One region of the Streptomyces sp. NPDC093225 genome, then DNA from elsewhere that is predicted to be linked to it. Evidence: riboswitches for the same ligand, from Rfam matches in the RefSeq annotation. Region 1 holds a riboswitch; the other holds the start of a gene.

What was found. A riboswitch is a leader RNA that binds a small molecule or an ion and turns the genes downstream of it on or off. The one in region 1 is predicted to bind glycine.
Region 2: it holds a riboswitch for glycine, as region 1 does, so the genes downstream of both, gcvT (glycine cleavage system aminomethyltransferase GcvT) here and gcvP (aminomethyl-transferring glycine dehydrogenase) in region 1, are expected to answer to the same signal.

What each region holds. Positions count from the first base shown of each region.
Region 1 covers NZ_JBIVNX010000012.1:164,270-179,294, forward strand. Annotated here, with positions in the region: gene ACIQCH_RS14340 (carboxylesterase/lipase family protein) at 1-410, shown strand, start outside; gene ACIQCH_RS14345 (PhzF family phenazine biosynthesis protein) at 511-1,332, shown strand; gene ACIQCH_RS14350 (CPBP family intramembrane glutamic endopeptidase) at 1,340-2,110, opposite strand; gene ACIQCH_RS14355 (substrate-binding domain-containing protein) at 2,325-4,097, shown strand; gene ACIQCH_RS14360 (glutamate--cysteine ligase) at 4,128-5,675, opposite strand; gene ACIQCH_RS14365 (hypothetical protein) at 6,180-6,779, shown strand; gene ACIQCH_RS14370 (DUF5999 family protein) at 7,069-7,275, shown strand; gene gcvP (aminomethyl-transferring glycine dehydrogenase) at 7,405-10,290, opposite strand; glycine riboswitch at 10,479-10,577, opposite strand; gene ACIQCH_RS14380 (PRC-barrel domain-containing protein) at 10,691-11,071, shown strand; gene ACIQCH_RS14385 (DNA polymerase IV) at 11,142-12,764, opposite strand; gene ACIQCH_RS14390 (MerR family transcriptional regulator) at 12,863-13,501, opposite strand; gene ACIQCH_RS14395 (bifunctional nuclease family protein) at 13,743-14,216, opposite strand; gene ACIQCH_RS14400 (MerR family transcriptional regulator) at 14,302-15,025, opposite strand, start outside.
Region 2 covers NZ_JBIVNX010000026.1:64,026-79,050, reverse strand. Annotated here, with positions in the region: gene ACIQCH_RS23245 (MFS transporter) at 1-1,030, opposite strand, end outside; gene ACIQCH_RS23240 (trimeric intracellular cation channel family protein) at 1,146-1,808, opposite strand; gene ACIQCH_RS23235 (ABC transporter ATP-binding protein) at 1,929-3,080, opposite strand; gene ACIQCH_RS23230 (ABC transporter ATP-binding protein) at 3,086-4,171, opposite strand; gene ACIQCH_RS23225 (ABC transporter permease) at 4,207-5,208, opposite strand; gene ACIQCH_RS23220 (ABC transporter substrate-binding protein) at 5,329-7,089, opposite strand; gene ACIQCH_RS23215 (ABC transporter permease) at 7,138-8,127, opposite strand; gene ACIQCH_RS23210 (enhanced serine sensitivity protein SseB C-terminal domain-containing protein) at 8,805-9,545, opposite strand; gene ACIQCH_RS23205 (enhanced serine sensitivity protein SseB) at 9,631-10,389, opposite strand; gene ACIQCH_RS23200 (AAA family ATPase) at 10,786-11,538, opposite strand; glycine riboswitch at 11,827-11,939, shown strand; gene gcvT (glycine cleavage system aminomethyltransferase GcvT) at 12,150-13,265, shown strand; gene gcvH (glycine cleavage system protein GcvH) at 13,357-13,734, shown strand; gene glyA (serine hydroxymethyltransferase) at 13,757-15,013, shown strand.

The sequences.
Region 1 (15,025 bases):
ACTGGCTGTTCCGCATGCCGAGCCTCCACCTCGCCCGCGCGCAGGCCGCCGGCGGCGGCCGGGTCCACGCCTACGAGCTGACCTGGACGGCCCCGGGCATGGGCGGTGCCCTCGGTGCCTGCCACGGCCTCGACGTACCGCTCGTCTTCGGCAACCTGCACAGCGGTGAGCCCGCCCTGCTGATCGGCCCGGACCCCTCCCCCGAGGCGGAGGCCCTGTCCGCCCGGATGCGCGCCGCGTGGACGGCGTTCGCCGCGCACGGCGACCCCGGCTGGCCCGCGTACGACGAGCACCGGCGCCGGGTCATGCTCCTCGACGCGGATCCGGCCGTCGCCGCGTACCCGGAAGAGGCCTCCCGGCTGCTCTGGGAGGACCACGCCTTCCCGGCCCTCCCCCTGATCGCCGACTGACCGACGAGTGACCGCCGGCCGACCGCCGGCGCCCCGACCAGGCCAGTTCCCCCGAATTGGCCTTGTCGGAGCCCCCACCCGCCCCCGTACGTTCGAGCGCATGCGCATCCGAATCGTCGACGCCTTCACCGACCGGCCCTTCGCCGGCAACCCCGCCGCCGTCCTCGTCCTGGACGGCGACGGCTTCCCCGACGACACCTGGCTGCAGCGCGTGGCCACCGAGATGAACCTCTCCGAGACCGCCTTCGTCCACCCGCTCCCGCCCGGCGGCCCGGCCGGCTGGGCCCTGCGCTGGTTCACCCCGGCCGTCGAGGTCGACATGTGCGGCCACGCCACCCTGGCCGCCGCCCACGTGCTGGCCATCACCGGCCGGGCCCGGGGCACGGTCACCTTCACGGCCCGCTGCGGGCTGCTGACCGCGGAGGCGGCCGGCGACGGCACGTACACGATGGACTTCCCGACCTCCTCCCTCACGCCCGTCGACACCCCGAAGGACATCGCGGACGCGCTCGGCACCGAGGTGCTCACGGTGCACGACACGGCCGAGCACATCGGGGACCTGGTCGTCGAACTGCGCGACGAGCGGACCGTGCGCGAGGTGCGCCCCGACCTCGGGGCCCTGCGGGCGTACGCGCGGCGCGGGGTGATCGTCACCGCGGCGGCCGAGGACCCCGGGCACGGCTACGACTTCGTCTCGCGCGGGTTCTTCCCGGCCGCGGGCATCGACGAGGACCCGGTCACCGGCAGCGCGCACACCGCCCTCGCCCCGTTCTGGGCCGCCCGACTGGGCCGGACCGACCTGACCGGCCTGCAGGGCGGGGCCCGCCAGGGGCTGGTACGGGTGCGGCTGCGCGGCGAGCGGACCCTGCTGACCGGCGGCGCGGTGACCGTACTGGAGGGCGACCTGCTCGCGACGCCCTGAACGGCGGTCAGCGCGTGGGCAGCCACCCCACGTGCCCCGCGAGCAGCGCGTACCCCACGAACGCCACGATGTCGAGGAGCGAGTGCGCGACCACCAGGGGGCCCACCCGCCCCCACCGGCGGTAGAGCAGCACGAACACCACGCCCATGACCATGTTGCCGACGAGGCCGCCGATGCCCTGGTAGAGGTGGTACGAGCCGCGCAGCACCGAGCTCGCGGCCAGCGCCGCCGGCGCGGACCAGCCCAGCTGCCCCAGCCTCCGCAGCAGGTACCCGAGGACGATGACCTCCTCGACCACCGCGTTCTGCACGGCGGACAGGATCAGCACGGGGAACTTCCACCACACGTCGGGCAGCGCCTCCGGCACCACGGTCAGATTGCCCCCGGCCGCCCGCGCCGCCAGGTAGAAGGCCAGCCCCGCGCTGCCGATCCCGGCCGCCACCAGAGCGCCCCGCCCGAGGTCCGACCCCGGGCGGGTGCGGTCGAAGCCCAGGGTCCGCAGCCCGGGCGCGCCCTCCCGCATCAGCAGGTGGGCGACGAGCAGCACCGGCACCAGCGCCGAGGCGATCCCGAACAGCTGCCAGGCCAGGTCGAGCCAGGGCCGACCGGGGGCGTGCGAGGCGTTGAGCGTGGCGGCCTGGTCCTTGAGCCCGCCCGGCCTGGTGACCGATCCGATGAAGCTGATCAGCGCGGAGAGCGCGCTCGCACCGAGCGACAGCGCGAGCACCAGCAGCGTCTCCGACGCGAGGATCCGCTGCTCAGGCCTCGTGTCACGCAAAGATCCGACCACCGTTCCCCGCTCTGCCCGCACGACTGACTCCGATTCGACGTTCCCGTTCCCTCCGCGCCGCCGCACCGCTAGGGTCTCGCCAGCGTGTACGAAGATCGCCCGTACGTGCCGGGGAGGGCTGCCCGGGGAGAGGGCGCCTCCCCATACTGCCCGGCCGGTACCCCGCGGGCGCACGAGGGGTTCCCGGAGGGGCACGACCAGCATGGGACGTCACAGCCTGCCCGACATGCGCACCGACCGCGACGAGGCGCCCCGCGGCCGGTCCGCCCGCCGCCGCGCCGTCGTCATCGGCACCGCGCTGGCCCTCGCCGCCGGCGCCGTGGCCGTGGCGGCCGCCCAGGGGGCGCTGCCCTTCTCCCGCGACGCGTGCGCCGACCGCCCGGTCCGGCTGCGGGTGGTCGCGAGCCCCGAGATCGCACCCGTCGTGCGGGAGGCCGCCGACCGGGCGCGGGCGCGGCACCTGACCTCGGACGGCCGGTGCCTGGCGGTGACCGTGACGGCCCGCGAGTCCCGCGACGTGGCCCTCGAACTCGGTGCCGGCCGGCACGAACCGGCGTACGACGTCTGGATCCCGGACTCCGGCGCCTGGGTGGAGCGCACCCGCATGGAGCCCGACTCCACCGCGGTGGCGAGCGTGGGAACGGTGGCCTCGTCCCCCGTCGTGCTGGCCGCCGCGCCGACCGCCGCCCGCGTGCTGGGCTGGCCGAAGTCGACGTACACCTGGGGTGAACTGGCCGCGGCCGGGCTGCGCGGCCCGGACCTGCGGATCGGCGCCGCCGACCCGACCGGGAGCGCGACGGCGCTGTTGGCGCTCGGGCGGATCGCCGCCTCGGCCAAGGCCATGGGGCCGGACGGGGACGTGGTCGCCGCCGGCACGGCCAAACTGCTCGCCCAGCGCGTCACGGCCTCGGACGCCCTGGTGACCGCCACCCTGGCGCGCGACGACTCCGACGCCGAGCGCTCCGACCCCCGGCGCAACCAGGCCCTGATCCTCTCCGAGCAGGCCGCCCACCGGCACAACTCCGCCCGCAAGGGCTCCCACCTGGGCCTGTTCTACGCCGCGGACGGCGCACCGCTGCTGGACTACCCCTACACGCTCGTCGACGAGCGGCGGCTCGACCTGGACGGGAACCGGGCCGCGATGCGCTTCTTCCAGCTGCTGGGCGCCGAGGACGCCCGCGCCGCCCTGGCCCGCGCGGGCTTCCGCGACCGGCGCGCCGCCCCTGCCCCGGCCGTGGTCCAGCGGGCCGGCGGGGACGCGGCGCAGCCGGTCGGCGCGGTCCTCGCGCAGCCGCCGACCGGCAAGGACGTGCAGGCGGCGCTGGCGATGTGGACGATCACCGTGCAGAGCGCCCGGCTGACCACGGTGGTGGACGCCTCCGGTTCCATGGCCGCCGCGGTGCCCGGGCACGGCGACCGCTCGCGCATGCGGGTGACCCGTGAGTCGCTGGTGCAGGGCCTGGCCACGTTCACCCCGCGGGACGAGGTGGGGCTGTGGGAGTTCGCCACCCGTCTCGACGGTCCGCGCGACTACCGGGTGTTGGTGCCGACGCGCCGGCTGGGCGAGCGGTTCGAGGACGGCTCGACGCAGCAGCAGCGACTGGTGGCGGCCTTCAACGGGCTGACCCCCGAACCGGACGGCGCCACCGGCCTGTACGACACCGCGCTGGCGGCCTACCGGGTGGCCCGGAACTCGTACGCGCCCGGCAAGTTCAACGCGGTGGTGATCCTCACGGACGGGGTCAACGAGGACCCCGGATCACCCTCCCGCGCGGCCGTGGTCGCACGGCTGGCGCAGCTGGCCGACCGGGACCGGCCGGTGCCGCTGATCGCGCTGGCGATCGGCCCGGACGCCGACCTCGGCGAGCTCGGGCCGATCGCGGCCGCGACGGGTGGGGGCGCCTACCGGGTCAGCGACCCCACCCAGATCCACACGGTCATCCTCCGGGCGATCAGCGCCGCCGGCCGCGGCTGACCCCGACCGCCGGCCCGGGACGGACCCCGGTCACTTCCGTCGGGCGGGACTGATCACGGCCGGAGCCGGCAGGTCGTCGTCCGCCGGCCCCACCGGCCAGGTGTGCACCGGCTCGCCGCGGTGGCTGAGCTCGGCGTAGCGACGGGTGAGCGCGGCGAGCGCGGCGTCCCGGCCCAGCCCGGCGGAGCGGGCCCGGTGGTACGTCTCCACCTGCCAGGTCGCGCCGTTGGCCCGGCGCCGGCAGCGCTCCTCGATGATGCCGAGGTAGCGGTCCCGGTCGGCCGGCTCGATGCCCCAGGCGTCGAGCCCGGCGGCGGCCATCGGCAGCAGCTCGTCGAGGACCAGCCGGTCGGCGGGTACGCTCGCCAGGCCCCCGCCCCGGCCGCGGCGGGGCCAGCGCAGCCGCGCGTCGATGCCGTACCGGCAGGCGGCGTCGAAGTTGGCCTCGGCCTCGGCGAACGGCATCCGGGTCCACACCGGGCGCGGCTCCTCGGCGAGGGTGCGCACCAGCCCGTAGTAGAACGCGGCGTTGGCGACCACGTCGACGACGGTGGGGCCGGCCGGCAGCACCCGGTTCTCGACGCGCAGGTGCGGCTTGCCGTCGGCGACCCCGTACACCGGCCGGTTCCAGCGGTAGACGGTGCCGTTGTGCAGCACCATCTCCTGGAGCCGGGGCACCCCGCCCTCGGCGAGCACCCGCAGCGGCTCCTCCTCGTCGCAGATGGGCAGCAGGGCCGGGAAGAACCGTACGTTCTCCTCGAAGAGCTCGTACGCCGACTCCACCCACCGCTCGCCGAACCAGGTGCGCGGCCGCACGCCCTGGGCCTGGAGTTCGGGCGGCCGCGTGTCGGTGGCCTGGGTGAACAGCGGCGGCCTCGACTCGCGCCACAGCTCGCGGCCGAACAGGAAGGGCGAGTTCGCGCCCACCGCGATCTGGGCGGCGGTGACGCACTGGGCGGCGTTCCACACCGCCGCGAACCGGGCCGGGGTGACCTGGAGGTGCAACTGCACGGAGGTGCAGGCCGCTTCGGGCACGATCGAGCCGGAGGTGCAGCTCAGCCGCTCGACCCCGTCGATGTCGAGGATGAAGTCCTCGCCGCGCAGCATGAGGATCTGCTCGTTGAGGAGCGAGTAGCGGTCGACGTCGGACAGGTTGGCGGCGACCACGTCGGCATGGGCGATGGTCGGCAGGATCCCGACCATCACGACGCCGGCGTCGATCTCGGCGGCCATTCGGTGGGCGTAGCCCAGTCCGGTGCTCAGCTCTTCGGTGAGCTGGTCGAATACCCGCCCGGCGAGCCGGTGCGGGACGATGTTCACCTCCAGGTTGAACATGCCGAGTTCCGTTTGGAAATCAGTGCTCGCTATTCGGTCGAGCACCTGTGCATTCATCATGCGCGGGAGTCCGTCGGAACCCGCCAGATTCAGCTCGATCTCCAGCCCCATGAGATTCTTTGGCCGATCGAACCGCTTCTCCGCCAGAAGTCGCTCCAGTCCCTCGAGGCACTCGTGGAGCTTCCTCCGATACCGTTGCCGATCGGACAGGTCGAATCCGCCTGCCACGACCTTCTCCCCCATCGAAGCGTCCCTCCTGGAGTGGGCGCGCCCAGGGCCCCGGGCGCACGCGTTACGGTCGATGATGCCCCGGCGCGGTGATCGATAACGCGGACGGGCGGGCCGGTGGCGGGGAGCGTGCGCCGGTTTGGCCGAACCGGCGCGTCGGCACGTTCTCGCGGCATGTGACAGCAGGCCGTGGCATTCCGCAATTTCCTTTAGTATGTGCTGCCTTCGGCGGGCGGCGCTTTCCAACCCGGCCGGCGCTGCGGTAACCTCCGAGGTCAGCGAGCGAAACGCGTGAGTACACGGTATGGAAAGCAGCGCGGTGACCGGTGGCCATCCCTACGGCAATGGGGAGGACAACCGGCCGAAACACCACGTGAACACATGTCGTATAAACTCCGCAAACGAGGCAGAGAGTTGGCGCGCGGCCATTGCCCCACTGCCCCCCTCTGGCCCCAGAATGCGACAGCGCCGTCCGCACCTGCCCGTTCCACCTCCCTCCTTGCGAGAGGCGACCCCACCATGCCGCTGCATGTTTCCACGGCCCCCGCCGCCGCCCTGCGCAGCGTTATCGCGGCACTCGGTTCCCCGACCGCGGTCCACGAGGCGCACACGCCGGCCCTGCGCGCCTTCGAGGGCCCGCTCACGCCCGAACTCCCGCTGCCGGTGCACGTGCTCGACCGGCTGAACCTCTCGCATCGGGCTTCCGGCGGGCGGCCGCCGCGCACACGGCTGACGGGCTGGCGGTTCCTGATCCGCGGCGGCGACCGGTACGTGGCCGCGGCGGACACCCGGCTCACCCCCGACGGGTGGGCCTTCTCCCACTTCTTCGAGGGCCCGTACGTGGCCGCCACCGAACGCGCCCTGCGGCAGGCGGAGTCGGTGGGCGCCCCGTACCAGCCCCGACTGCTGTCCGTTCCGGAGCTGTACATGTTGACGTTGTGGCTGCACGGGGCCGTGGGCGCGGACCCGGCGGCGGGTCTGCCGGCGGCCGCGGACCTGCTGGTTCCGCTCGCGCCGGCGCCGCCGGGGATCGCGGCGTACCGTCCGCATCCGGTGTCCGAACTCCTGCCCGTACTGACTCATCGGCTCGCACCACCGGTTCTGGCCACTCCTGCCTGATCCGCCTGCGCCATTCGGACTAGTCCGTCCCGGCCAGGCACGAACCATCCGAAGAGGCAGGGTAGTTGGGCTGAACCGCCCGCAAGGGTGATGCGTCATCAATCAGTGAGGACAGCTGCCAGGAAATCCCTGCGGACCGACCGCCGTGGGGCAAGACTGGGGTCCTGCTCCCGCTCTGGCGGGAAGACCCCTACTGGGGAACTGACCGAACGATTGACGGGGGGCGGCCATGAACACCGATTCCAGCCGCAGGACGACACTCACCACTCCGCAGCGAAAGAACGCATCCATGTGCCAGCACCAGCCACCCTGCCCTTCAGCCGACTCCGCCGACCGGGAGGCCGCCCAGCCCGTGGCGCACCACCCGGAGCAGGGGTGGAGCCTGCTGTGCAACGGCGTCCTCGTCTTCGAGGACACCGGTGAGCTGCTGCCGGACGGCCAGATCATCGCACCGCACCGCCCGCTGGCCTCGACCCAGGTGGCCAAGGCGGCCTGACGCGGCGGGGCGGGGGCCCGGCACGGCAGCGGGCCCGCGACGGCACGCGGAAGGGGCCGGTCCGGAGGATCACTCCTCCGGACCGGCCCCTTCCGCGACTATCGGTCAGCCGTGCGGACCGTCACCCGGTCAGTTGTCGTACTCGTCCAGGGGCGGGCAGGAGCAGACCAGGTTGCGGTCGCCGAAGGCGCCGTCGATGCGGCGCACCGGCGGCCAGTACTTCTCGGTGGCCGTCACGCCTGCCGGGAAGACCGCCTCGTCGCGGGTGTACGGGTGGTTCCACTCGCCGCCCAGCGCCGCCGCGGTGTGCGGGGCGTTGTGGAGCGGGTTGTCGTCGGCCGGCCACTCGCCGCCGGCGACCCGCTCGATCTCGCCGCGGATGGAGATCATCGCGTCGCAGAAGCGGTCGATCTCGCCGAGGTCCTCGGACTCGGTGGGCTCGATCATCAGCGTGCCGGCGACCGGGAACGACATGGTCGGGGCGTGGAAGCCGTAGTCGATCAGGCGCTTGGCGATGTCGTCGACGCTGACGCCGGTCTCCTTGGAGAGCGGGCGCAGGTCGATGATGCACTCGTGCGCGACCAGGTCGCCGGGACCCGTGTAGAGCACCGGGTAGTGCGGCTCCAGGCGCTTGGCGATGTAGTTGGCGCCGAGCACCGCCACCTGGGTGGCGCGCTTGAGGCCCTCGCCGCCCATGAGGCGCACGTACGACCACGAGATCGGCAGGATGCCGGCGGAGCCCCACGGGGCGGCCGAGATCGGGCCGACACCGGTCTCCGGACCGGCGGTGGGCTGCAGCGGGTGGTTCGGCAGGTACGGGGCCAGGTGGGACCGGACCGCGACCGGGCCGACGCCCGGGCCGCCGCCGCCGTGCGGGATGCAGAAGGTCTTGTGCAGGTTCAGGTGCGAGACGTCGCCGCCGAAGTGGCCCGGCTTGGCGAGGCCGACCAGGGCGTTGAGGTTGGCGCCGTCGACGTACACCTGGCCGCCGGCGTCGTGCACCAGGCCGCAGATCTCGGCGACGTGCTCCTCGAACACACCGTGCGTGGACGGGTAGGTGATCATCAGCACGGCGAGCTCGTCGCGGTGCTGCTCGATCTTGGCGCGCAGGTCGGCGGCGTCGACCTCACCGTCGTCGGCGGTCTTGACGACGACCACCTTCATGCCGGCCATGACCGCGGAGGCGGCGTTGGTGCCGTGCGCGGAGGACGGGATGAGGCAGATGGTGCGCTGCTCGTCGCCGTTGGCGCGGTGGTAGGCGCGGACGGCCAGCAGGCCGGCCAGCTCGCCCTGGGAACCGGCGTTGGGCTGGAGCGAGACGCTGTCGTAGCCGGTGACCTCGCAGAGACGTTCCTCCAGCTCGTGGATGAGCGTGAGGAAGCCCTGGACCTGGTCGACCGGGGCGAAGGGGTGGAGCTGGCCGAACTCGGGCCAGGTCACCGACTCCATCTCGGTGGTCGCGTTGAGCTTCATGGTGCAGGAGCCCAGCGGGATCATGCCGCGGTCCAGCGCGTAGTCCTTGTCCGCCAGCTTGCGCAGGTAGCGCAGCATCTGGGTCTCGGAGCGGTGCTGGTGGAAGACCGGGTGGGTCAGGTACGCGTCGGTGCGCAGCAGCGCCTCGGGCAGCGTGTCCGCGGCGGAGGCGTCGAGGGCCTCGATGTCGGCGGTGACGCCGAAGGCGGCCCAGACGGCCTCGACGTGGGCGCGCAGGGTGGTCTCGTCGCAGGAGATCGAGACGTGGTCCGCGTCGACGAGGTGCAGGTTGACCCCGCCCCGGCGGGCCGCGGCGACGACCTCGGCGGCGCGGCCGGGGACGCGGGCGGTCAGCGTGTCGAAGTAGGCGGCGTGGACCAGCTCGACCCCGCCGGCCGTCAGGCCGGCGGCCAGCACGGTGGCGTAGCGGTGGGTCCGCTGCGCGATCTGCTTCAGGCCGTCGGGGCCGTGGTAGACGGCGTACATGCCGGCCATGACGGCCAGCAGCACCTGCGCGGTGCAGATGTTGCTGGTGGCCTTCTCGCGGCGGATGTGCTGCTCGCGGGTCTGCAGGGCGAGGCGGTAGGCCTTGTTGCCGTCCGCGTCGACCGAGACGCCGACGAGGCGGCCGGGCAGCGAGCGGGCGTGCTTGTCCTGGACGGCCATGTAGCCGGCGTGCGGGCCGCCGAAGCCCATCGGCACGCCGAAGCGCTGGGTGGTGCCGACGGCGATGTCCGCGCCGAGGGAGCCCGGCGAGGCCAGCAGGGTCAGGGCGAGCAGGTCGGCGGCGACGGTGACGATCGCGCCGAGCTCGTGGGCCTGGTCGATGACCGGCTTGATGTCGCGGACCGCACCCGAGGCACCCGGGTACTGGATCAGGACGCCGAAGACACCGCGCTCGACGATGTCGGCCGGGATGCCCGCGGACAGGTCGGCGACGACGACCTCGACACCGGTCGGCTCGGCGCGGGTCTCGATGACGGCGACGGTCTGCGGCAGCGCGTCGGCGTCCACGACGTACACGCCGTTCTTGACCTTGCCGACGCGGCGCGAGAGGGACATGGCCTCGGCGGCCGCGGTGCCCTCGTCGAGCAGGGAGGCGCCGGAGGTCGGCAGGCCCGTCAGGTCGGCGACCACGGTCTGGAAGTTGATCAGGGCCTCGAGCCGGCCCTGGGAGATCTCGGGCTGGTACGGCGTGTAGGCCGTGTACCAGCTCGGGTTCTCCATGACGTTGCGCAGGATCACCGGCGGGGTGAACGTGCCGTAGTAGCCGAGGCCGATCATCGGGGCGAGGACCTCGTTGCGGGCGGCGAGGGAGCGCAGCTCGGCGAGCACCTCGGCCTCGGTGCGGGCCTCGGGGAGGTTCAGGGCCTCCGCGCTCTTGATCACGTCGGGCACCGCGGCCGCGGTGAGCTCGTCGAGCGAGCCGTAGCCGACCTGGGCGAGCATCTTGGCCTGGGCCTCGGAGTCAGGGCCGATGTGGCGCTGCTCGAAGGGGATGCCGCGCTCGAGCTGGGAGAGCGGGATACGGGGGGCGGTCATGGGCGGAGGCCTCCTGGTCTGACGACCTGCGAGGGGTACCACGGCGCGGGCACCCGGACGGCCTCCCCCTCTGTCATCTCAACCTGAGAGCTTCACCGGCGGGCCCGAGGGCACGCCGGCTTTCACCGTCGGTGAGGAGGGGTTCCGGATCGTGACCGTCCGACGCCCGCCCTGCTTTCCAGAGTGGCCTCGTCCGTGCGGTACGTCTGCCTGAGAGATTCCGGGGAGGATTTGCTCCTTCGGCGCCTCCGCCTAACTCACTCGGAGGACTCTCCCGCGCGGGGTCAGCAGCCGGAAACCAGACTACCAGCGAGGTTCCCGGGACTCCCTCGAGTGGCCCCCTCTCCGAATATGCACTTTTGTAGTCATTACGGAGCAGTTGCGACCACGTGGAGGGACCGTGCAGACCGATATCGATCCGCGCAGCCTGATCGGCCGCAAGGCGTTCGACATCAACGGCACCAAGATCGGCACGGTCGACGAGGTCTACCTCGACGACGCGACCGGGGAACCGGAGTGGGCCGCCGTGCGCACCGGCCTCTTCGGGCGGGACGCCTTCGTCCCCCTGGAGCCCAGCGAAGTCGTCGGGGACGCGCTCCGCGTGCCCTTCGACCGCTCCCTGATCAAGGACGCCCCCGACTTCGGCGTCGGCCGCCACCTCTCCCCGGAGCAGGAACTCCAGCTCTACCACCACTACGGCCTGGACGTCCGACTCCCCGGCGAGATCGCCCCGCCCCCGGACCGTGACTTCGGCCACCTGGCCAACGACAACGGCTCCTGACGCCCGGCCGACGATCGGGCGGCACGACTCCCGCGCCGCCCCCGGCCGGGGACCCGAGCCGGGGACCGCCCTACGCCGCACCCGGCGCCCGGAACGTCGCCGCGTGGGCGGCCGCCTCGGCCGCGGCCCGCGCGGCGGCTTCCGGATCGACCAGCGGCAGCGGGTCGGAGGGCTCCAGGTCCGGGTCGTCGACCCTGAAGGTCCGCACCCGCCCCGGCACCCGCGAGCCCGGCTCCTCGAAGCGGACGGTCACCCGGCCGACCCCGCTGCCCTGCACCCACCCGGCCCCGTACACCGCGTGACGGACGTCACTGCCGGCGGCCCAGCGACGCTCCGGCGCACCCCCGGCCTCCGCCACCGGGACCTCGCTCCCCGGCGCTCCCGGACCCGCCGGCGGGCCCGGACGGGCCCCTTCCGCCCCGGGCCGCCCCGCGCCGCCACCCTCGGCCGCGCCGAGGGCCCCGGCGCCCCCGCCGGCCCCGTCCGGCCGAGCGGGCCCGTCCGACCCCTCGGCACCGCCGGGGCCGCCACCGGCCCCCGCCGCCCCGGCCGGACCCGCCCCGCCGGGCCCGTAGGACCCACCAGGGCCACCGGACGCACCCGACTCCGCGGACTCCGCCCCCGCCGCCTGCGCGAACAGGTCCTCCTGGGTGTAGTCCGCCAGGCCGGACACGCCCACGCCGAGGAGCCGCACGCCCCCCGTCGTGTCCACCGCCTCCAGCAGCCGCGCCGCGGCCTCCCGCACCACCGCCGGATCGTCCGTGGGCCCGCGCAGCGTCTCCGAGCGCGTCAGCGTGGAGAAGTCGAACCTCCGCACCTTCAGCACGATCGTGCGTCCCGAGTGCCCCGAGCCGCGCAGCCGCTGCACGCAGCGGTCGGCCAGCCGCTGGACCTCGTACTGGATGCGGACCCGGTCGTGCAGGTCGACGTCGAAGGTGTCCTCGACCGAGACCGACTTCGCGTCCCGCTCGGCCACCACGGCCCGGTCGTCCCGGCCGAGGGCCATCCGGTACAGCCCCACCCCGTGCGCCCGCCCGAGCAGCCGTACGAGCTCGTCCTCGCCGGCCTCGGCGAGTTCGCCGATGGTGGTCATCCCGGCCCGGCGCAGGTGCTCCCCGGTGGCCGGACCCACGCCCGGCAGCGTGCGGACCGGCATCGGCGCCAGGAGCTCCCGCTCGGCGCCCACGGGGATCAGCACCAGGCCGTCCGGCTTGGCCTCCTCAGAGGCGATCTTGGCCAGCATCTTGGAGCCGGCCAGCCCGACCGACCCGCTCAGCCCGGTCACCGCCCGGATGTCCGCCCGCAGCCGCCGACCGGCCGCGCGCGCCGAGGCCTCGTCGAAGGCCGCCCCACCGGCTTCCAGGTCCACGAACGCCTCGTCCAGGCTCAGCGGCTCCACCAGGGGCGACAGCCCGCGCAGCAGCTCCATCACCTGTTCGCTGACGGTTCGGTACAGGGAGAAGCGCGGCACGAGGTAGGCCCCGTTCGGACACAGGCGCCGGGCCTGCGCCATCGGCATGGCCGAGTGGACCCCGAACCGCCGCGCCTCGTAGGAGGCGGTCGCCACCACCCCGCGCGGGCCGAGTCCGCCGACGATCACGGGCTTTCCGCGCAGGCTCGGCTTGGCCGCCTGCTCTGCGGCGGCGAAGAAGGCGTCCATGTCCAGGTGCAGGATGGTCGGCGCGGCTCTCACGACCCTGATGCTGCCTCACGCCACTGACAACGGCTCGCACGCACGTCCGAGCCGAACCGGTTCTCGCGCGGCGGGGGCGCTCCCCCGCCGCGGCGCCCTCAGACCGCCCTGCTGTTGCGGCGCCGCGCCAGCTCGTCGGTCGGGTTGTGGCCGACCAGCGTCTCGCCGGTGTCCACGCGCTCGCCGTGCAGTTGCGACAGGGCGTGCTCCACGTCCCGCCACACCACGCCCACGGCGATGCCGAAGATGCCCTGCCCGCCCTGGAGCAGGTCCACGACCTCGTCCGGGGAGGTGCACTCGTACACCGTGGCCCCGTCGCTCATGAGCGTCATCCGCTCCAGGTCGGAGAAGCCCCGGTCCCGCAGGTGCTGGACGGCCGTACGGATGTTCTGCAGCGCCACACCGGTGTCCAGGAAGCGCTTGACGATCTTCAGGACGACGACGTCGCGGAAGCTGTACAGGCGCTGGGTGCCCGAGCCGTAGGCGGGCCGCACGCTCGGCTCCACCAGCCCGGTCCGGGCCCAGTAGTCGAGCTGCCGGTACGTGATGCCGGCCGCGGCACAGGCCGTGGGTCCCCGGTAGCCGATCTCCTCGGAAGGCCCTGCGCCGGGCGTACCGGCGGGCTCCGGCTGCCGCCGGGCGGCACCGATCACACCACCGTGGAGCGGGTACGGCCCGCTCTCCCCCGGACTACGCGCGGGGATGCCCCCGGTCGTACCGTCGCCGCTCGTTCTCACGCCGACCCTCCGTCCTTGACCTGCCATCTCGACGGTAGGCAGTCACCCGGGGTGCGTCAACGATCGCCACACTCGGCACGCCGAGTGATAATCACCCTGAGAGTGGTTTCCCGTACCCCTTCGCGGGGAAAGGCTACTCGAATGCCTTGGGAAACCATCGGGGAACGGGCCGAGCCGGACCGGTCGAAACCGGACGGACAATACGGGGCAGACGGCACGGAGCGTACCGACGCCCCGCGCCTCACTGACTGCCGGTGCCGAAGTCCTCGGGCGAGATCTGGTCGAGGAACTCGCGGAACTTCTCCACCTCGTCCTCCTGCTCGTCCGGGATCGCGATGCCCGCGTCGTCCAGCACGCCGTCACTGCCGTAGATCGGCGTCCCGGTGCGCAGCGCGAGCGCTATCGCGTCCGAGGGACGGGCGCTGACCTCCACGCCGCTGGCGAAGACGAGCTCCGCGTAGAAGACGCCCTCGCGCAGGTCGGTGATCCGCACCTCGCTGAGCTCCTCGCCCAGTGCCTCCAGCACGTCCTTGAACAGGTCGTGGGTCAGCGGCCGGGCAGGGGCCATCCCCTGCTGGGCGAAGGCGATCGCGGTCGCCTCGCCGGGACCGATCCAGATGGGAAGGTACCGGTCGCCTCCCACCTCGCGCAGGAGCACGATCGGCTGGTTGGAGGGCATTTCCACCCGGACACCCACAACGTCGAGCTCGTTCACACAGCAACCCTAGGACCTGGCGGACGGGTTTGGGTAGTCGGGCTCCCCCGAACCTGCCCGGCCCGCCCCGCGGCGCGGGCCGCGGTCAGTTCGGCCGCACCCCGAGCGCCGTGCGCACGAGCGCCTCGTGCAGGCGTACGGAAAGCCCCGCGAGCTCCCGTACGGTCGCCTCGGCGTGGGCCCTTGTCTGCGGGTTGCGGTGCCGCCGCAGCGGTGCGACGACCTGTTCGACCAGCCCCGCCTCGCGGTCGGCGGCGGCCTTCATGGCCCTCAGGTGCCGCGGCTCCAGGCCGAACCGGCCGAGATCGGCGACGAGGCGGGCCACCGTGACCGCCTCGACGTCGTAGCCGCCGCCCTCCGCCTCCGCGATCAGGCCGTACGACTCCCACTCCGCGAGCTGCACCTCGTCCACCTCGGCGGCGGCCAGCAGCTCGGACCGCCCGACCCGGGCCACCGTGGGCCGGTCGGCACCGCCGTCGACGACGCCGAGCACCGGGTCCAGGACCGAGTCGACGACCGTGTCCCCCTGCGGAGAGGGGGCCGGGATCCGCACCTGCTCGCCCCGGTCCAGGGCGTCCAGCTGCTCGCGGATCACCTTCAGGGGCAGGTAGTGGTCGCGCTGCAGCCGCAGCACGCGGGCCAGCCGCTCCACGTCCTGCGGGCTGAACTTGCGGTAGCCGGAGGGCGTGCGGTGGGGCTCGACGAGCCCTTCCGCCTCCAGGAAGCGGATCTTGGAGATGGTCACTTCGGGGAACTCGTCGCGCAGCAGGTTGAGCACCGTCCCGATGCTCACCAGCCGCCCGACCGAG
Region 2 (15,025 bases), on a different contig from region 1:
CCCGCTGCACCGCGGTCAGGGCGGCGGTCAGCACCAGCGGCAGCCCGAGGCCGACGGCGGCGCTGCCGCACAGGGCCGCCGCGTCGTACGGCAGGGCCCGGACCCCCGCGCCCAGCGCGAACAGGGCGGCGCCCGACGCGGCGCAGGCCCGCTCCGGCAGTCGCCGCAGCAGCGGTCCGGCGGCGAGCCCGGCGGCCACCGAGCCGGCGCCCTGGACGGCGTACAGCACGCCCACGTACGCGGGCGCCCGCCCCAGGAGCCGGTCGGCGACGGCGTAGATCGCGGCGCCGTTCAGCCCGGCGAGCAGCATGACGGCCGAACCGGCGAGCACCAACGGCCTCAGGACCGGCGAGTCCCACAGGACGCGGGCGCCGGCGGTGAACCCGCCCGGTCCGCGACGGCCGTCCGCCTCCCGCCGGCCGGGGACGCGCGGCCCCTCCGCGGCGGCGGGCAGCCTCAGGAGTGCGAACATCAGGGCCGCGACGGCGAACGTCGCCGCGTCGAGCAGGGCCACGGCCCCGCCGCCGAAGCGGGCGCACAGCCCGGCGCCGGCCAGCGGGGCGACGAGCTTCATGGCCTCCGCGGCCGTCATGCGCAGCCCGTTGAAGTGCCCGCGCAGCCCGGGGTCCACGGTCCGGGCGACCAGGGCCGCCTCCGCCGCGTCGTGGACCGTGCCCGCGGCCCCGTAGACCAGGAGGACGGCGAAGACGAGCCACACCTCCCGCTCCGAATCGACCAGCAGCAGGAGCGGCAGCAGCGCCGCCATCACGAGGCCGACCGCGACCAGCAGGGGCCGCCGGGGCAGCCGGTCGGCCAGGGCGCCCAGCGCCGGGCCGGCCAGGACCGGCGCCCAGAGGGCGAAGGACGTGAGCGCCGCGAGGGCGTCCGAGCCGGTCAGCGTCTTCACCCAGATGCCCGCCGCCAGCCACAGGGCGGCGGTGCCGAAGTCGGACACCAGCGTGCCGGAGAGGTAGAGCCGGGCGTTGCGGTCCCGCAGGACCGTCCTCGTCGTTCCGATGCCTTTGGTCACGGGGCCAGCGTGGGAGGTGAGGTGGATCCCGGGCATCGGGCGGCCGCCCTACGTCCGCCCGCGACGGATGCCCCGGTCCCGCCCCGGGGGGCCTTACGGACGGCTCCGGGAGGCCTTACGGCTCCGAGTCCTCCGCCACCGCCGAGCGGCGGTTCCAGGCGCGCGGCGCGAGCCAGTGGTAGCGCATGGCGACCAGCCGGAAGCCGAAGGCGGTGATCACGGCGATCGAGCTGGTCACGCCGTTGAGCACGTCGAAGGACAGGAACACCGCGGTCAGCGCGGCACCCACGATGGCCGGTACGGCGTACATCTCGCGGTCGCGCAGCAGTGAGGGCACCTCGTTGGCGAGCACGTCGCGCAGCACACCGCCGCCGACGGCCGTCGCGAGGCCGAGCGCGGCGGACTGGGTGAGGCCGAGTCCGTACTCGTACGCCTTGGTCGTCCCGGTGACGCAGAACAGGCCGAGGCCCGCCGCGTCGAGCACGTTGATCGACCGGTTGATCCGGGCCACCTCGGGGTGCAGGAAGAACACGATCGCGGCGGCGACGAGCGGCGTGACGAAGTAGCCGAAGTCCGTGAACGCGGCCGGGGGCACCGCTCCGATGATCAGGTCGCGGAACAGCCCGCCGCCCAGGGCGGTGACCTCGGCCAGCATCGCGATGCCGAAGACGTCGAAGTTCTTGCGCACCGCGAGGAGCGCGCCCGCGAGGGCGAAGACGAAGATGCCGACCAGGTCGAGGGAGTGGAGGGCGGTCGGGGTGAACAGGTTGTGCAGCACCGAAACATTGTGCAGTCAGAATCGGTCGCAAACGGTCACGGGCGGGCCGGGGAGAACCCCGACCCGCCCGCGACGGGTACTTCTCGACCTCGGTCGTCGGCCTTCTCGGCCGCTACGACCTCAGCCGTCGGTCTTCTCGACCGGCGACCCCGACGCGTCCGCCGGACCGCCCTCGGGCAGGGCCGCGTCCCCCGGCGCCTGGTCCGGCGCGTTCTCGGGGTGGTGGCACGCGACCTGGTGACCGGTCTTGAGCGCCAGCAGCGGCGGCTCCGCGGTCTTGCAGATCTGCGTCGCCTTCCAGCACCGCGTGTGGAAGCGGCAGCCGCTCGGCGGCGAGATCGGCGAGGGCACGTCGCCCTTGAGCAGGATGCGCCCGGAGTTCTGACCGCGCCGCTTCGGGTCCGGCACCGGTACGGCCGACAGCAGGGCCTTGGTGTACGGGTGCATCGGGGAGTCGTAGAGCGACGTGCGGTCCGCCAGCTCGACGATCTTGCCGAGGTACATCACGGCGATGCGGTCCGAGACGTGCCGGATGACCGACAGGTCGTGCGCGATGATCACGTACGTGAGCCCGAGCTCGTCCTGGAGGTCGTCCAGCAGGTTGACCACCTGGGCCTGGATCGACACGTCGAGCGCCGAGACCGGCTCGTCCGCCACCACGAGCTTCGGCTTGAGCGCGAGCGCGCGGGCGATGCCGATGCGCTGGCGCTGGCCGCCGGAGAACTCGTGCGGGTAGCGGTTGTAGTGCTCGGGGTTGAGGCCCACCAGCGACAGCAGCCGCTGGACCTCGGCCTTCAGGCCGCCCTCGGGCTCGACGCCCTGCAGCTTGAAGGGGGCGCTGATGATGGTGCCGACCGTGTGGCGCGGGTTCAGCGAGCCGTACGGGTCCTGGAAGATCATCTGCACGTCGCGGCGCATCGGGCGCATGGCCGAGACGCCGAGGTGCGTGATGTCCTTGCCCTCGAACTCGACCTTGCCGCCGGTGGGCTCCAGCAGCCGGGTGATCAGCCGGCCCATGGTCGACTTGCCGCAGCCGGACTCGCCGACCACGCCGAGGGTCTCACCGGGGTAGACCTCGAAGTCGATGCCGTCGACGGCCTTGACCGCACCGACCTGGCGGCGCAGCAGCCCCTTGTTGATGGGGAAGTGCTTGGTCAGGCCGGAGACCCGCAGGAGCGGCTCGGGGGAGCCGGTGGCCTGCGCGGGGACGAGGGGCCCCTTCTTGGCCGCGGCGTCCTTCTTCTCGACGTCGGCCGCGTCCGTCTTCTTCATGTCGGTCACAGCTTCGGCGCAATCTCTTCGGTCCAGATCCGGGTCCGCTCCTCCTGCGACATGTGGCAGGCGGACCAGTGCTTGCCCCCGCCATCCGTCAGTTCGGGCCGCACGGTGCGGGTGATCCCGTCCTTGGGGATGTCGGCGTACGGGCAGCGCGGGTTGAAGGCGCAGCCGCTCGGGAGGTTGATCAGGCTCGGCGGCGAGCCCTTGACCGGGATGAGGCGCTCGGTCTGCTCCCGGTCCACGCGCGGCATGGAGCCGAGCAGGCCCCAGGTGTACGGGTGCCTGGGCTCGTAGAAGACCTTCTCGGCCGAGCCGCGCTCGACGCACCGGCCGCCGTACATCACGAGGATGTCGTCGGCCATCTCGGCGACCACGCCGAGGTCGTGCGTGATCATGATGACCGCGGAGCCGAACTCCTTCTGCAGGTCCCGGATCAGGTCGAGGATCTGCGCCTGGACGGTCACGTCGAGGGCGGTGGTCGGCTCGTCCGCGATGAGCAGCTCGGGGTTGTTGACCAGACCCATGGCGATCATGGCGCGCTGGCGCATGCCGCCGGAGAACTCGTGCGGGTACGCGTCCACGCGCTTGCCCGGCTCGGGGATGCCGACCCGGTCGAGCATCTCGATCGCGCGCTTGCGCGCGGTCTTCTTGTCGACGGAGTTGTGGGTGCGATACGCCTCGACGATCTGGTGGCCGACCGAGTAGTACGGGTGCATCGCCGACAGCGGGTCCTGGAAGACCATGGCCATCTTCTGGCCGCGCAGCCGGCGGACGTCGTCGGCGTCGGCGCGGATCAGCTCCTGGCCGTCCAGCCAGATCTCGCCCTCGATCTTCGGGCGGTTGCGGCTGTGGCCGGTGCGGTGCAGGCCCATGATCGCCAGCGAGCTGACCGACTTGCCGGAGCCGGACTCGCCCACGATGCCGAGGGTCTTGCCGCGCTCCAGGTCGAAGCTGACGCCGTCGACGGACTTGACCAGGCCGTCGTCGGTCGGGAAGTGCACCTTGAGGTTGCGCACCGAGAGGAAGGCCTCGGGCCGCGGGCCGGACTGCTCGGGGATCCCGACCGGACCGGTGGCGGTCCCCACGGCGGGGGCGCCTTCGTCGTGCTGGTTGGTCTCGGTCACGTCAGCCTCACGCGCGGGTCGACGACGGAGTACAGGATGTCCACGATCAGGTTCGCCATGACGACGAAGAAGGCCGCGATGAGGGTGACGCCCATGATGACGGGCAGGTCACCGGCGCCGATGGCGCCGACCGCGGCGGTGCCGAGGCCCTGGAAGTTGAACGTCGTCTCGGTGAGCACGGCGCCGCCGAGGAGGCCGCCGAGGTCGAGGCCGACGAGGGTGATGACGGGCGTCAGGGTGGAACGCAGGGCGTGCTTGCCGATGACCACGTTCTCCTTGAGGCCCTTCGCGCGGGCCGTGCGGATGTAGTCCTCGCCGAGGACCTCCAGCATGGTCGCGCGGGTGATCCGGGCGTAGGTCGCGGCGAAGAGGAACGCCAGCGTCACCCACGGGAGGATCATGCTGTTGAACCAGGCCGCCGGATCCTCCGCCAGTGGTGCGTAGTTGCTGGCGTCCAGCCACTCCAGGGAGTAGACGAACACCGAGGTGGCCAGCAGGCCGGTGAAGTAGATCGGGAGCGAGACGCCGGCCAGGGCCGTGATCATCGTCGCCCGATCCCAGATGGTGCCTCTTCGTAGCGCCGAGACGACGCCGGTGAAGACGCCGCCGAAGACCCAGAGGACCACGGCGCCGCTGGCGAGGGAGAGCGTGACCGGGATGCGGTCGAGCATCATCTCCCAGACCGGCTGCTCCGCCTTGAAGGAGTAGCCGAAGCAGGGGGCCGGGCAGTGCGTGACGTCCGTGCCCTGGTTGTAGTCACGGCCGGCGACGATGCCCTTGAGGAACAGTCCGTACTGCTCGGGGATGGACTTGTCGAAGCCCATCTTCACGCGGATGCCCTGAAGAGCGGTTTCGTTGGTCTCCCGACCGGCGTACATGAGCGCCGGGTCGCTGCCGGTGAGTTTCGGCACCGCGAAGAAGATGCCGAAGGTGACCGCGGAGACCACCAGCAGCGTTGCGACGACGTTGAACAGCCGCCGGATGAGGTAGACGAGCACTGCAGTCGGCCGCCTGGGCGGGCGGCTGCCGCCCCTTGTGGGGACGGCAGCCGCCGCCTGCGGCCTTCACCTGCCCTTCGAACTAGCGCATGTGGGGTGAAGGCACATGTCCTGCTGCTGTTACTTTTCGACGCCCACGGTGGCGAGGTCGATCTTGCCCATCGAGTCGTTGAAGTAGACGTTCGTCAGGCGGGGGTTGTGGTACACGAAGGCCTTGTCGAAGTTGATCGGCAGGTAGAGCGCCTTCTCCATGACCTTCTTGTTGATGTCCGTGTAGAACGGAGCGGCGGCCTCGGGGGTCGCGGCGTCAGCGGCCTTGTCGAACAGGCCGTTGATCTCCGTGTCGTTGATCATCGTGTAGTTGTTGTTGCCGTTCGGCAGGATGAACGAGCCGTCGACCAGCGGCTGCAGGAAGCCCGAGCCGGAGTTGTAGTCGGCGCCCCAGCCCATGACGATGATGCCGTAGCCCTTCTTCTTCACGTTCTCGGGCGAGCCGATCGTGGAGGAGGAGAGCTTGCCGTCGTACTGGTCGATGGCGGCGTCGATGCCGACCTTCTTCAGCGCGGCCTGCAGGGACTCGGCGGTCTTGACCTCGGCGGCGCGGTTGTTGCGGACCGCGATCGTGGTCTTGAAGCCGTTCGGCTGGCCGCACTTGGCCAGGGCCTCCTTGGCCTTCGCCTCCTGCGGCTTGCCGCCGGTCAGGCCGTACGGGTCGTACGACTTGTCGGCGCCGGGGATGCCGGGCGGCAGCATGTTCGCGCCGAGGTCGCCCGAGGTCGGGCCGCCGCGGCCGGTCTGCAGCGAGGTCGGGTCGGCCGCGTAGATGACGGCCTTGCGGCACTCGATGTTGTCGAACGGCTTGACCGTCTGCGGGAAGGCGAAGTAGCGGATGTAGCCCGTGAACGGGTTGTCCGCGTTCTTCTTCAGCTTCGGGTCCTGGAGGATCTTGATGCGGGCCGCGGTCTGCACGCCGGTGCCGTCGACCGCGAGGTCGATGTCACCGTTGAGCAGGCGCTGGTCCATGTCCTCCGGGTTGGTGGTCACCGTGAAGGAGACCTTGTCCGGCAGACCCTTGCGGATCGTGTCGGTCTTCGGGTCCCAGTTCGGGTTGCGCTCGAAGGTGGCGCCCTTGCCCGCGGTGAAGGAGGTCACCTTGTACGGGCCGGTGGCGACCGGCTGGTTGGTGTACTTGGCGCCGGTGTCCTTGGCGGCCGGGACCGGGGAGGAGGACGGCATCGCCAGCAGGTAGGAGAAGTCCGAGTTGGGCTTCGCCAGGTTGAAGACGATGGTCTTGTCGTCCGGGGTCTGGACGGACTTCAGACCCATCTTGTTGGGGTCCTTGTCCTTGTAGGGACCCGTGTACTTCTGGCCCTGGTCGAGGATGTCGATCAGGTACGTCGGGCCGCCGGACAGGACGTCCTGGGCGAAGACGCGCTCGATGCCGTACTTGATGTCCTTCGAGGTGATCGGCGTGCCGTCCTCGAACTTCACGCCGTCCTTGAGCTTCAGCGTGTAGGTCTTGCCGCCGTTGCTCAGGACCGGCAGGGCCTCGGCGAGGTCCGGGACGAGCTTGGTGCCCGCGGCGCCCGGCTTGCTGTCGTACGCGAGCAGCTGGCGGATGTACATGCGCTGCATGTTCCAGACGAAGCCGTAGTAGGCGCGCGCCGGGTCGAGGTAGTCGACGTCCTGGGGCGACCAGAGCTTGAGCTCGCCGCCCTTCTTGTCGGACACGTTGACCATGCCCTTGGTCGCGGCGTTGAACGCGGCACCCGCGTTGTCCTTGCCGTTGTCGCCGTCCTTGCCGCCGCCGCACGCGGTGGCGGTGAGGGACAGGGCGGCCGCCACGGCGGCGATCGCGACTGCCTGCTTTCTGCGGATCACGGTGTTCCAACCTCCAGGAATGGATTCAGGTGAATCAGGTGAAACGGTTCAGCTGCCCTTGGGGTCGAGTGCGTCACGCAGCCCGTCCCCGAAGAGGTTGAACGCAAGGACGGTAAGGAAGATCGCGAGACCGGGGACCACCATGTACATGGGGTCCGCCTGGTACGTGCTGATGGCGTCGGAGAGCATCTTTCCCCAGGAAGCGGTGGGGGGCTTGACGCCGGCGCCCAGGAAGCTGAGGGCGGCCTCGGTGAGGATGTTCGTGGGGATGATCAGCGTCGTGTAGACGAGGATCGGGGCCACCAGGTTCGGCAGCATCTCCTTGAAGAGGATGTAGCCGCGGCCCGCACCCAGGGAGCGGGCGGCCTCGACGTACTCGCGCTCGCGCAGCGAGATGGTCTGGCCGCGCACGATGCGGCCGATGTACGGCCAGCCGAAGAAGCCGATGACCACGATCAGGACGCCCATGCGCACGCCGGTGCCGCTCAGGCCCCACAGCTCGTTGGGGACCACGGAGACCAGGGCGATGGTGAACAGCAGCTGCGGGAAGGCCAGCAGCAGGTCCATCACGCGGCTGATGACCGCGTCCACCCAACCGCCGAGGAAGCCGGCCAGGGCGCCCAGGATCGAGCCGATGACCACGGAGACGAAGGCCGCGAGGAAGGCCACCAGGAGCGAGATGCGGGAGCCGTACACGATCCGGCTGAAGACGTCCCGGCCGTTGATGGGCTCGACGCCGAGCAGGTAGTCCGAACTGATGCCGCCCCAGTCCCCCTTGGGGATGCTCAGGTCGGGATCGATGAGGTCCTCGTGGAACTCGTTCGGCGGGTGGCCCAGCAGACTCACGATCTGCGGGGCGAAGATGGCGACCAGGATCAGGGCGATCACGATGAACCCGCCGGTGAGCGCGATCTTGTCGCGCTTGAGGCGCATCCACGCGATCTTGCCGGGCGAACGACCCTCGATGGCCTTGGCAGGGACTTCGGCGGCGACGGCGGCTATCTCGTCCGCGGCTGTGTCGTGCAGTGGTGCCGTCATCGTTTTAGGGGACCCCTCTCGGCCGACGGGTGGCCGGCCCATGCCCGCCGCTGTAGCGGCTTGGTTCACATCGGTGTCGCGGTGTCGCTGGTGGAGCGAGTGCTCGGATTTGCGTTGCTGTGCGTGCGGTGCTTTGCCCTGTGGCCGACGTGGCGGCCGGGGCGGTGGTGCTCGGCAGTGCTGTGCGATGCGGTGCGGGTGCGCGTGGTTGGCCGGAAACAAGTGGCTGACGTGCACGTGAAGAGTCGGTGGCCGGGGGGCCGGTCAGCTCTTCGTGGGGGGGAGTCTTCAACGGCGCCGCGATCACCCGCCAGACCCGGCAGGGATGTGATGCGCAACCGTGATGTGGCTTGATGTCTTCCGTTATCCGGACCGGGCGCGCGGCTCAGCGGTTCAACACCACCCGTACCACGCGGATCGGACATCGGGCCCAACTACCTCTTGATGAGCAGTTCTTGGGCGGATGCATCGGGGCAGGTCGGACATACGACAAAGGCCGCACCGAAGCGGGTCGGTGCGGCCGATGGGACGGTCGTCTCGGATTTCGGACGAGGGGTGGGGGCGCGGGAGCGCGGGGCGGGGGCGCTCGGGGACTGGGTGGGGCGCGGGCGCGGGGTGGGGGCGCTCGTGAGCGCCTGTACGCGGAACTCGGGCCGGCGCGCGGGTCAGTACGCGGGTCAGTACGCCGGGGCGTGCGCCTCGCGGTCGTAGAAAGGTCGCGCCTGGGCGCGCAGCCACATCGCGACCGGGTCGTGCTCGTCGGCGAGCGCGACCGTCGAGACGGGCAGTCCGTCCGGTACGGCCGGGACCGCGTGCCGCATCATCGCGCGCACCGACTCGACGGCCGGGGCCGACGAGTCGTACAGCTCCAGCCCGATGGCCAGGTACGGCGTCCCGAGCGCGGGCTGCACCCAGGCCCGGCGCAGCGAGCGGACCGCGGTGGTGCGGTGCGCGTGCTGGGTGAGCAGCGCGTAGAACTGCGGCAGCTCGATGGCGGGTTCGGAGATCCGCAGCGGTCCGGCCGGCATCCGGTCCAGCCCCGTCGCGATCCGGCGCAGGTCGGCCCACGGGATGCCGAGGCCGCCGCCCGGAGCGTGCGGATTGAGCCAGATGCCCCATCGGTCCGGATAGAGGGTGCGGGCCACCTCCCAGCCGGACACGACCTCGTAGGCCCGGTTCCACCCGCTCGCCGCGAGCTCCTCCGGGGAGGTCACGCAGGGCACGTAGTGGACGCCGTCCACCTCCATGGCGCCGTACTGGGCGTCCGGAGAACCGGGCTGCCCGTGCCAGAGCAGCATCCAGAGCCGGCCCTCGGCGAGGGCCAGCAGCAGCGTCTCGTAGCTGTCGTAGCGCCCGGGCGTCACCTGGCGCAGCATGTGCTCGACCTGACCCGCCGCGGCCGTGCCTGACGCACTCACCCGGATACCCCTCTTCGTCCGCCCGTTCGTCACGCGAATCCGGCCGCGCGCGTGCGGCCGGGAAATGAAACCAGCTTACGGCCGACTAGGGCACGTAGAACGGCCGCACGCGCTGCAGCATGAAGTCGCCGACCGGGTCCTGCGCCACGTCGAGCAGCAGCAGGTTCACCGGCCAGGGCGGACTGACCCGGGCCAGGGCCCGTCCGAGGGCCTCCATGGGCGCGTTGCTGTCGGCGAGTTCCCAGTTCAGGAACTGCACGCCGACGAACATCACCGGCTCGCCGCCCTCGATGCTGGCCAGGCAGCGGCGGGCCGAGGCGACCACGCCGGTGGCCCGGAACTCGTCCGCCGCGACGGTCAGGAAGTCGACCGGGTCCTCCTGCCAGTCCGGCTCGAAGAGCCGGACCCGGCCGCCCGTGGCGGGGCCGTCGAGGGCGGTGCGGCCGGTCCGGCACAGTTCGGCCACCGCGGTGGGCGGCAGGGGCACGCCGATCGCGGCGTCGGGGTTGACGGCGATGCCGAGCTGCGGGGGGAGGCCGCGGGCGAACTCCACGGCCGGGGCGACGGCGCACGCCATCCGGTCGCCGGCGCCGCGGGCGAACTGCGCCTGCGAGGTGTACACCGGCACGTACGGGGCGCCGTCGAGCTCCAGCGTGGGCAGGTCGAGGCCCGGGCTGTCGGGTCCGCCGCCCTCGGGGAGCGGGATCCAGACCTGGCTGCGGCCGAGCACCTCGAGGATGCGGCCGCCGGCCGCGGGGTTGCCGAGGGAGGCGGCGAGGGTCTCCTCGAGCTCGTTCGCGGGCCAGCCGTCACCGGCGGTCTCGTAGCCCTGCGTGCCGTACATGTCCACCCTGCCGGTTCCTCTCCCCCGCGCGTGCGCTGCCGCCGACCCTACCGCCGGGGGCGGACAGCGCCTACGCCACACCCCGGGTGGGGGGTGGGGGGTGAGGGCGTTGGGAAGGGGGTGGAGGTGGGGGTGGCGTGGCTTCGGGGCCGTCCCGTGGTGTGTGGGTCCCCTCGGTGCTTGACCCGGTACGGCCTGCAGGCCCTGCGGCAGGCCCACCCCTGGGGCTTCGGGGCTTCGCCCTGGCCTTCGGCCACCCCTGGCCCGGGCCTGCCTCCGGACCAGCCTGCCCGACCGGCTCAAGCGCCTCCCCCACACACCACGGGACGGCGCTCTCTCGACTTCGTGGGCCCGGGGCTTCGGCTGACCGGTGGGCCGTGGGGGTGGGTCTCCGGACTATCCGGCGGGCCCGGGTCGGGGGGCGGGCGCCGTGAAGGACAGGGAGGTGAGGCGGGTGGCGGCCCGGCGGTCCAGGAGGGTGACGGAGGCGCAGCCGGGCGGCGGGGTGCCCTGCTCCGCGGCGGACAGGAGGCGGGCGACCGTGCGGCGGTGCCGGGTGAAGGCGTAGCCCGTGACGCCGCGGCCGCGTGCCAGCTGCCCGGACAGCGCCTCCTCGGGGCTCGCGTCGAGCAGGACCAGGTGCAGGGAGCGGCCGCGGCGCCGGGCGGCCCGTGCCAGGCTCCGGCGCACCCACGGCTGCGATCCGCAGTCGTGGACGACCACGCTCTCGCCGGAGCGCAGCACCCGCCACAGCCCCGCGTAGTGCGCGATGCGGACCAGCGGGCGGTAGCCCGCGTACGGCAGCCGGGCGGGCATCCGGCGCTGCCAGCGCTCCCGGGCGTCCTGCGAGTCGACGACCCGGCCGGGGGCGGTCCTCTTGATCAGGGTGGACTTGCCGCCGCCGGGGAGCCCGGAGACCACCACCAGGTCGCCGGCCGCGAACTCCAGCCGCTCCGGGCCGGGCGACTCGTCCTCCCGCCCCCGCAGGTCGGTCACCCACGGGGCGCCCTGCCGTAGGGCGGGGTCCACCGCCCGGACGGTGGTGGCGAGCCGCAGGCGGGCCGGCCGGGCGTCCGGGGCCCCCGGCCCGTCCGGAGCCCCGCGGCGCCGGCGGCGCGGCTGGGTCGGGACCGCGCCCCCGCCGGGCACGAGGTCCTGGGCACCCCCGAGGGGCACGGGGACGGGCAGGCCGCCGGGCCCGGTCGGTGCCGGCCCCGCGGTTCCAGTCACCGCTCCGAAGATCCGCACAGTGCTCGCCTCCCCCAGTCGGGTCACGCAGGTCACATGCCCGTCGAGTGTAAAGAGACGGTAATGCCCCCCTCCGTGGTTCCGGTATCCCCGGTCGTTTCGTCCCGCCCTCCGACCGCTTTCGGGCCCGACCCCCCGTTCGTCGCAAACGCGTGCAATGATGTGCGCGCAAACTGCATACCGGCCGCTTGAATCCGCGCGGGAGAGTTCCGGGCACGCCCTCGGTCGAGGGCGGCGTACCGGACGCCGAAGGAGCAAGACCCTCCCTTGAATCTCTCAGGCCCAGTTACCGCGCGGGCGAGGCACATCTGAAAAGCGGGCACGACGGTCCACCACCGCCGGCTCCACCCAAGGTGCAAGTCACCTCCGCAACCCGGCGCGTAGCCGTTCGTACGCGCGTGCGGTCGTGACGAACCTCTCAGGTTCCGATGACAGATGGGGAGGAATGTCCTTCAGCTGCTGGAGGATCGTCCTTCAGTCACTCACGCGGGCCTGCCCTGGGAGCCACCCCTATGACGAACACCCCCCGTCTGACCGCCCTCGACGCCGTGCACCGCTCCCTCGGTGCCACGATGACCGACTTCGCGGGCTGGGACATGCCGCTGCGGTACGCCAGCGAGCGCGACGAGCACAACGCGGTGCGCACCAAGGCCGGCCTGTTCGACCTCTCCCACATGGGTGAGATCACCGTCCTCGGCCCCGAGGCCGTGAAGGTCCTCGACTACGCCCTGGTCGGCAACATCTCCACCGTCGGCGTCGGCCGCGCCCGCTACACGATGATCTGCCAGGAGGACGGCGGCATCCTCGACGACCTGATCGTCTACCGCCTCGGCGAGACGGAGTACATGGTCGTCGCCAACGCCTCCAACGCCCAGGTCGTCCTCGACGCCCTCACCGAGCGCGCCGCCGGCTTCGACGCCGAGGTCCGCGACGACCGCGACGCGTACGCGCTGATCGCCGTGCAGGGCCCGACCTCCCCCGGCATCGTGAAGTCCCTGACGGACGCCGATCTGGACAACCTGAAGTACTACGCGGGCCTGCCCGGCACCGTCGCCGGTGTCCCGGCCCTGATCGCCCGCACCGGCTACACCGGCGAGGACGGCTTCGAGCTCTTCGTGAAGCCCGAGCACGCCGTCGAGCTGTGGGAGGCCCTGACCAAGGCCGGCGAGGCCGCGGGCCTGGTGCCGGCCGGCCTGTCCTGCCGCGACACGCTGCGCCTGGAGGCGGGCATGCCGCTGTACGGGCACGAGCTGACGACGTCGCTGACCCCGTTCGACGCGGGCCTCGGCCGGGTCGTGAAGTTCGAGAAGGAGGGCGACTTCGTGGGCCGCGCCGCCCTCGAGGCCGCCGCCGAGCGCGCCGCCACCAACCCGCCGCGCAAGCTGGTCGGCCTGATCGCCGAGGGCCGCCGCGTCCCGCGCGCCGGCTTCCCGGTCGTCGCCGCCGGCGAGGTCATCGGCGAGGTCACCTCGGGCGCCCCGTCCCCGACGCTGGGCAAGCCGATCGCGATGGCGTACGTCGACGCGGCGCACGCGGAGCCCGGCACCTCCGGCGTCGGCGTGGACATTCGCGGTACGCATGAGGCGTACGAGGTCGTGGCGCTGCCGTTCTACAAGCGGCAGAAGTGACGGTTCCCGCCCCGGGATCCTCGTCACCGCTCGTCTCAGACTCCAAGACATCCGTTCATCAGCAGTACCCCGCATCCAGGAGAATCAGGTCATGAGCAACCCCCAGCAGCTGCGTTACAGCAAGGAGCACGAGTGGCTGTCGGCCGCCGTGGACGGCGTCGCGACGGTCGGCATCACGGAGTTCGCGGCCAACGCGCTCGGTGACGTCGTCTACGCCCAGCTCCCCGAGGTCGGCGACACGGTGACCGCGGGCGAGACCTGCGGCGAGCTCGAGTCCACGAAGTCCGTCAGCGACCTGTACTCCCCCGTCACCGGTGAGGTCGTCGAGGCCAACCAGGACGTCGTCGACGACCCGGCCCTGGTCAACACCGCCCCGTTCGAGGGTGGCTGGCTGTTCAAGGTCCGCGTCGCCGAGGAGCCCGCCGACCTGCTCTCCGCCGACGAGTACACCGCCTTCAACGCCGGCTGACCCCACACGCGAGGGATCCACGATGTCGCTTCTGAACACCCCGCTCCACGAGCTGGACCCGGACGTCGCCGCCGCCGTCGACGCCGAGCTCCACCGCCAGCAGTCCACCCTCGAGATGATCGCCTCGGAGAACTTCGCTCCGGTCGCGGTCATGGAGGCCCAGGGCTCCGTCCTCACCAACAAGTACGCCGAGGGCTACCCGGGCCGCCGCTACTACGGCGGCTGCGAGCACGTCGACGTGGTCGAGCAGATCGCGATCGACCGCATCAAGGCGCTGTTCGGTGCCGAGGCCGCGAACGTGCAGCCGCACTCCGGCGCGCAGGCCAACGCCGCCGCGATGTTCGCGCTGCTCAAGCCGGGTGACACGATCATGGGCCTGAACCTGGCCCACGGCGGTCACCTGACCCACGGCATGAAGATCAACTTCTCCGGCAAGCTCTACAACGTGGTCCCGTACCACGTCGGCGAGGACGGCCAGGTCGACATGGCCGAGGTCGAGCGCCTGGCCAAGGAGTCGAAGCCGCAGCTGATCGTGGCCGGCTGGTCGGCGTACCCGCGCCAGCTGGACTTCGCCGCGTTCCGCCGGATCGCGGACGAGGTCGGCGCGTACCTGATGGTCGACATGGCCCACTTCGCGGGCCTGGTCGCCGCGGGTCTGCACCCGAACCCGGTGCCGCACGCCCACGTCGTCACCACCACCACGCACAAGACCCTCGGCGGTCCGCGCGGTGGCGTGATCCTGTCGACGCAGGAGCTGGCCAAGAAGATCAACTCCGCGGTCTTCCCGGGCCAGCAGGGTGGTCCGCTGGAGCACGTGATCGCGGCGAAGGCCGTGTCCTTCAAGGTCGCCGCCTCGCCCGAGTTCAAGGAGCGCCAGGAGCGCACCCTGGCCGGCGCGAAGATCATCGCCGAGCGCCTGGTCCAGGACGACGTCAAGAAGGTGGGCGTGGACGTGCTCACCGGCGGCACCGACGTGCACCTGGTCCTCGTCGACCTGCGCAACTCGGAGCTCGACGGCCAGCAGGCCGAGGACCGCCTCCACGAGGTCGGCATCACGGTCAACCGGAACGCGATCCCGAACGACCCGCGCCCGCCGATGGTCACCTCGGGCCTGCGCATCGGTACGCCGGCGCTGGCCACCCGCGGCTTCCAGGCCGAGGACTTCTCCGAGGTCGCCGACATCATCGCCGAGGCGCTGAAGCCGGAGTTCGACGGGGACGCCCTCAAGGCCCGGGTCTCGGCCCTGGCCGCGAAGCACCCGCTGTACCCCTCGCTGTAAGCAGATCGGTGG